Regions from separate parts of the Acidovorax sp. LjRoot117 genome, predicted to be linked through region 1. Evidence: riboswitches for the same ligand, from Rfam matches in the RefSeq annotation. Region 1 holds a riboswitch; the other holds the start of a gene.
The links. A riboswitch is a leader RNA that binds a small molecule or an ion and turns the genes downstream of it on or off. The one in region 1 is predicted to bind glycine.

Region 1 (3,403 bases):
CCCATCGGGTCGCTGTTGGCCAGGGACGGGTCGGCGCGCAGCGCCTCGTTCACTTCGACGATCTCGCCGGTAACGGGCATGTACACGTCGGCTGCGGCCTTGACGGACTCGACCACGCCGGCCACTTCACCCTGGGTGAAGGTGGTGCCGACGGCGGGCAGGTCCACGAACACCACGTCGCCCAGCGCGTCCTGCGCATGCAGCGTGATGCCGACGGTGGCGGCTTCGTGGTCGGAGATGTCGATCCACTCGTGGTCCTTGGAATACTTGACAGTCATGGGGGCTCCAGAAAAAAGGGTTGTCTAAAAAAGTGCCGATGCCAGCTGCCACTGTAGCCGGGCTGGGGCGCAGGCGATGCAATGCGCGGCAAACGAATGCGGGGGTTCAGCCGCGGTAGTAGCGCGCGGGGGTGAACGGCATGGCACGCACCTCCATCGGCACGGCCTTGCCGCGCACGATGGCGTTCACGCGCGTGCCGATGGCGGCGAATTCAGGGACGACGTAGCCCATGGCCACTGGCTCGTTCACCGTGGGGCCGAGCAGGCCGCTCGTGACTTCGCCGATCTTCTGGCCGTCGGTACTCTGCAGTTCGGTGTGCTCGCGCACGGGCACGCGCTCCAGCGCCACGAGGCCGACGCGCTTGCGTTGCAGGGTGGCGGGGTTGTCGATCTGCGCGAGGACCTTGTCCGCGCCTGGAAAGCCGCCCGCCCGTGCGCCGCCGGTGCGGCGCACCTTCTGGATGGCCCAGTTCAGGGCCGCTTCGGGCGGTGTGGTGGTGGTGTCGATGTCGTTGCCGTACAGGCACAGGCCCGCTTCCAGGCGCAGCGAGTTGCGCGCGCCCAGGCCGATGGGTTTGACTTCGGGCTGGGCCAGCAGCGCCCGCGCCAGGGTGTCGGCCTGGACTGCGGGCACCGAGATTTCAAAGCCGTCTTCGCCGGTGTAGCCGCTGCGGGTGACGAAGCAGTCGCAGCCCGCAATGTCGAACGCGCCGCCGGTCATGAACACCAGCTGGTCCACACCCGGCGCCAGGCGGGCAAGGGCGGTGACCGCCTGCGGGCCTTGCAGCGCCAGCAGCGCATGGTCGGGCATGGGCACCACCTGGCAGCGCTGGCCGATGCGGGCCTCTATGTGGGCGATGTCGCCCACCTTGCAGGCGCCGTTGACGATGACGAACAGGGTGGGCTCGCCTTCGACCGTGCCCTGGTTGAAGAACATCAGGTCGTCGATGACCGTGCCCTCATCGGTCAGCAGCAGGCCGTAGCGCTGCTTGCCCACGGGCAGGTCGATCACATCGACCGGCATCAGGGTTTCGAAGGCGGCCGCAGCGTCCGGGCCGACGAGCTTGAGCTGGCCCATGTGGGAGACATCGAACAGCCCCGCTGCGGTGCGGGTGTGCAGGTGCTCGGCCATGAGGCCGGCCGGGTACTGCACGGGCATGGAATAGCCGGCGAACGGCACCATGCGGGCGCCCAGCTCGATGTGCAGTGCGTTCAGGGGCGTGGTGAGCAGGGGAGCGGTGGCGGACATGGCGGGCTTCTCAGGACAAGGCAAATGAAAGCCGCAGCCTGTACCAGGCCACGGTATTTGCCCTGCTGTCCGCTTTACCTGAGAGATTCACCGCAGCGCCCTGGCTGGCCGTGCGGCTTGCTCCTTCGGTGGATGGGTGCCGCGCGCGGTGTGACCGGCGGTCCATCTCTCTCCAGCAAGGAAACGCCCGCATCACTGCGGGCGGTTGCCAGTCCTTTTGCCTGAGCGTTCGGGTTGTCCCTGCGCCTTCGGCGGCCCCCGCGAAGGGGGCTCTCTCCTGACGGGCGCCAGTATATCCGCTGGCGCCTGGCACCCCCGCTGGAAAGCCCCGCTACTTGATGAAACCCCACACCTTCGGCAGCCAGGTGGACAGTTGCGGGATGAAGGTCAGCATCACCAGCACCACGCCATGCGCCCACAGGAAGGGCACCAGCTCGCGCACCAGTTGCGACATCGGCACGCGGGAGACATTGCAGGTGACGAAGAGTAGCCCTCCCACCGGCGGCGTGATCATCCCGAGCGTGAGGTTGTAGATCACGATCATCGCGAAGTGCACCGGGTCCACGCCCAGCTTCACGGCCACGGGCGCGAGGATGGGCGCAAGCACCATCACCCCCGGCAGCGGCTCAATGAAGATGCCGAACAGCAGCAGAAAGATGTTCACGATGATGAGGAACATCCAGGGCGACAGGTTCATGCTGATGAGCCACTCGGCCATCTGCTGCGGAATGCCCTCGATGGTCAAAATCCACGCGAACGCGGCCGACAGCCCGATGATGATCAGCACCGACGCCGACAGCAGGGCCGAGCGCGCCAGGATGTCGGGCAGGGCCTTCCACTGCAGCGTGCGGTAGACGAACTTGCCGCACACCAGCGCGTAGAACACGGCCACCACCGAGGCCTCGGTGGGTGTGAACCAGCCTGCACGCATGCCGCCCAGGATCACCACGGGCAGCAAGATGGCGGGCAGCGCCTTCCAGGTGGTGGTCAGGATTTCGGCCATGGGCGGCATCTTGCCGTCGCCCTTGTAGTTGCGCTTCTTCGACACATGGAAGTTCACGATGCACATGGCCACCGCGATCAGCAGGCCCGGCAGCAGGCCGGCCACGAACAGCGCACCCACCGACACCGTTTCATCCTGCAGCGCATAGATGATCATGATGATGGACGGCGGAATGATGGGCCCCACGATGGCAGTGGACGCGGTGAGCGCCGCTGCATACGAACGGTCGTAGCCCGCCTTGTCCATCATGCGGATCAGCATCGAGCCCGGGCCGGCCGCATCGGCCAGTGCCGAGCCCGAGATGCCCGAGAAGAACGTCAGCGACACCACGTTGGTGTAGCCCAGCCCGCCGCGCTTGTGGCCCACAAACTGGCCGGCGAAGCGCAGCAGCACCTCGGTCAGCGAGCCGCCGCTCATGAGCTCGGCCGCCAGAATGAAGAACGGCACGGCCATCAGCGGAAAGCTGTCGATGCCGGTGAAGGTCTCCTTGAGCAGCACCATCAGCGGGTAGCTCTCGGCCAGGATCAGCGTGGCCGCGGTGGCCAGGCCCAGGGCAAACGCCACCGGCACGCCGATGGCCAGGAACAGGCAGGCCGAAACGATGAGGATGATGGACGCGCTCATAGTGAGGCACTCGCATTCGCATCGAAGTGCTCATCGGCCGCGAAGGTGCGGTCGAGCACATAGCCACGCACGACGAACGCAAAGTGCACGATGAGCAACACCCCGCCGATCAGCATGGCGCTGTAGATGTAGGCGAAGGGCACCTGCGTCACGGCCGTCATCTGGAACATGGTGCGCTGCATGTACAGCCAGCCGTACCAGACCATGAAGCCGAAGAAGGCGAACAGCAGCGCGGCCACCACCGCCCGG
Region 2 (3,403 bases), on a different contig from region 1:
AGCCCCACGTCACGCCGAACGCCCAGCCCCTGCCCCAACCCGACCGCGCCTGACGCGCCCGGCCGCCTGCGCGCGGCCTCCTCTTCTGGATTGCACACCCCATGACCACCACCTCTGACACCAATCCAACCACGTCCAGCCAAGACACCATCGACACCCTGCTTGCCCTCTCCCCCGAGCGGCCCGCGTTCGCCACGCGCCATGCGCGCGACAAGGTGGCCGTGGCCACGCAGGGCTGCTACGACGCCCTGTTCAGCGCCGACCTGTCCGGCACGCTGAGCCATACCGAGCGCCTGTGGGTGGCCAGCGATATCGCCGAGGCCAGCGGCATGCCCCTGCTGGCAGCGCACTACCGCGACCAGGTACTGAAAAGCACCGCCCACACCGTGCTCTCGCAGCCACTGCAGGAATTGCTGCAACACCCCGGCAGCACCCCCGCCGACGCGCGCCTGCAGGCCGTGGCCCAGTTCACCCGCACGCTCGCCACCCACCCGGACCGCAGCGACCGCGCCGCCCTGCTGGCACTGCCCGCCGCCGGCCTGTCGGTGCCGGACACGGTGCTGCTGGCGCAGCTCATCGGTTTCGTGACGTACCAGCTGCGCTTGGTGGCGGGCTTGGCGGCGCTGGACGCGCTGGGTGGCGAAGGCGATGCGCCGCCCGCACCGGACACCGCCGAGGCCGCGCCCTTCGTGCACCCTGCCAACCTGCCCGCACCCGGCGAGCCGCTGCGTTTGAACGGCTACACCAGCGAGACGCTGGGCTGGGCTTCGTGGCTGGAGGTGGTGGACCCCGCCATCGCCACGCCCGAGCAGCAGGCGGTGCTGGACCTGAGCCACCCCAAGGCGCGCAGCTCGGATTTTTACCTGCTGCTGGTGCACCAAGCCCGTGTGCTGTCGGAGCGCTCGCAGGCCTTCAACGCCATCATGTACGCGCCCGGCGGCCTCTCCCGCGCTGAGCGCGAGGTGGCCAGCACGGCGGTGTCGCGCGCCAATGGCTGCGTGTACTGCGCCTCGGTGCATGCCCAGCGCTTCGAGCAACTGGCGCGGCGCAACGACGTGATGGCGCAGATCTTTGCCGACCCCGACCAGGCGGGCACCAACGCCCGCGAGCGCGCCATCGTGCAGGCCGCGCTGGCACTCACCCGCAGCCCCGGCACCTTCGGTGCGCAGCACCTGCAGCCGCTGCGCGCGGCGGGCCTGTCGGACCTGGAGATTCTGGATGCGCTTCACGCCAGCGCCCTGTTCGCCTGGGCCAACCGCCTCATGCTCAACCTGGGCGAGGCCGTCTTCCCGCAGGGCGCCTGAACCGCTTCGGGCCGGCTTCAGCGGCCTGTTGCATCAGCAAACGTTGCGGTGCATTAGCGCCTGCGGCGCGGCCACGGGTGCGAGGCCGCGCCTAGAATCCGCCCAGCAGGAGAGCACGGCGGGCACCACCCGCTGCTGCACCGAAGGCGCAAACTCCCATACACGCTCAGGTCCCGTACTGCCCATTCATCAAAGCCGTCTGGAGAGCCGCCCCACCCCTTATCGGCGTGGTGGCGCACCGAAGGAGCAAACCGCACGCCATGTGGGCGCGGCGGTGAATCTCTCAGGTACCAAGGACAGGGGGAGCGGCAGCCTGGCAGACGTGCGCCAGCTGCATTGCTATTGAATTCATAGCTGGTAGCGCACGCCTGGCAGGCGGTAGACCTTCAAAAGGTTCTGAACCATGCGCGTGATCGTTCTTGGCGCCGGCTTGCTCGGCGTGACTTCGGCTTACTTCCTCTCGCAACTCGGCCACGACGTGACCGTCATCGACCGCCAGGGCGCGCCCGGCGCCGAGACCAGCTTTGCCAACGGCGGGCAGATCTCGGTGAGCCACGCCGAGCCCTGGGCCAACCCGAGCGCACCGCTCAAGGTGCTGCAGTGGCTGGGCCAGGAAGACGCGCCGCTGCTGTTCCGCCTGCGCGCCGACATGCGCCAGTGGCTCTGGGGCCTGGCCTTTCTGCGCAACTGCACGCCGGCGCGCACGCGCCACAACATCGAGCAGATCGTGAGCCTGGGCACCTACAGCCGCAGCGTGCTGCAGCAGCTGCGCGCGGCCACCGGCATCCAGTACGACCAGCGCACCCAGGGCATCCTGCACTTCTACACCAACGCCAAGGAGTTCGACGGCGCCCTGGCCCCCGCGGAGCAGATGCGCGCCCTGGGCTGCGAGCGCCAGGTCATCAGCGCCGACGAGGCCGTGCGCATCGAGCCGGCCTTGGCCCACATCCGCCCACAGCTCGCGGGCGCCACCTTCACCGCCGAGGATGAATCGGGCGACGCGAACCAGTTCACGCGCGCGCTGGCCGCCCTCTGCGAGGCGGCGGGCGTGCAGTTCCGGCTGGGCCACCACATCACCGCGCTGCGCGAGGCCGGGGGGCGCATCGACCATGTGGAGGTGACCACGCCCGAGGGCCGCTTCGAGCGCGTGCAGGGCGATGCCTTCGTGCTGGCCATGGGCTCGTTCAGCCCGCTGCTCGCGCAGCCGCTGGGCATTCGCCTGCCGATCTACCCGGCCAAGGGCTATTCGGTGACCATGCCGGTGAAGGACGCGGCCCGGGCCCACCAGGTGAGCCTGACGGACGACGAGTTCAAGCTCGTGTTCTCGCGCTACACCAGCGCGCAGGGCGACCGGCTGCGCATCGCAGGCACGGCGGAGTTGAACGGCTACGACCGCCACCTGAACCAAGTTCGCTGCGACGCCATCGTGCGGCGCGTGGAGCAGCTTTTTCCCGGTGCGGGCGACGCCAGCCAGGCGCAGTTCTGGACCGGCCTGCGCCCCGCCACGCCGAGCAACGTGCCGCTGATCGGCAAGACGAAGCTCGCCAACCTGTTCCTCAACACCGGCCACGGCACGCTGGGCTGGACGCACGCCTGCGGCTCGGGCCAGGCGCTGGCCGACATCGTGAGCGGGCGGGTGCCGCAGGTGGACTTCGACTTTCAGGGACTGGAGCGCAGCCCTCGCCCTGCGGCGCTGCTGCCGACGCGCACCACGGCCTGAGCACGGCTAGGGCACAGCATGACCACGCCGCGCGGCCCCGTGAGGTCGCGCGGTTGCCTTGCACGGCGGTGAAAAGCACCGAGGGCGGCAACCGAATGCCGTCGCGCCTCGTCTACTTGGCAGCCCCGGTGGCGTGCGCCACGAAGCTCGCCACCGCCTTCATGTCCTTCTCGCTCATGCGCTCGGCATACGAAGGCATGACACCGATGCCCGCCTTCAGCGCCCGAAGCACGCGCGGCGCATCGGGCTTGAGCTCGTCGAGCACCGGGCCCACCTGGCCTTCGGCACCCGCGGCCTGCAGCGTGTGGCACACGGCGCAGGCGGGCTGGATCTTGGTGAAGAGCTCCTTGCCGCGCGCCAGCTCGGCGGCATCGGCGGC

Region 2: another riboswitch for glycine. It lies ahead of ACSQ3D_RS24130 (D-amino acid dehydrogenase); the one in region 1 lies ahead of gcvT (glycine cleavage system aminomethyltransferase GcvT).

The regions. Positions count from the first base shown of each region.
Region 1 covers NZ_CAXUPO020000002.1:614,181-617,583, forward strand. Annotated here, with positions in the region: gene gcvH (glycine cleavage system protein GcvH) at 1-278, opposite strand, end outside; gene gcvT (glycine cleavage system aminomethyltransferase GcvT) at 385-1,527, opposite strand; glycine riboswitch at 1,583-1,713, opposite strand; glycine riboswitch at 1,727-1,817, opposite strand; gene ACSQ3D_RS08160 (TRAP transporter large permease) at 1,859-3,154, opposite strand; gene ACSQ3D_RS08165 (TRAP transporter small permease) at 3,151-3,403, opposite strand, start outside.
Region 2 covers NZ_CAXUPO020000014.1:3,094-6,496, reverse strand. Annotated here, with positions in the region: gene ACSQ3D_RS24140 (NAD(P)-binding domain-containing protein) at 1-53, shown strand, start outside; gene ACSQ3D_RS24135 (CMD domain-containing protein) at 102-1,304, shown strand; glycine riboswitch at 1,494-1,614, shown strand; gene ACSQ3D_RS24130 (D-amino acid dehydrogenase) at 1,708-3,024, shown strand; gene ACSQ3D_RS24125 (c-type cytochrome) at 3,137-3,403, opposite strand, start outside.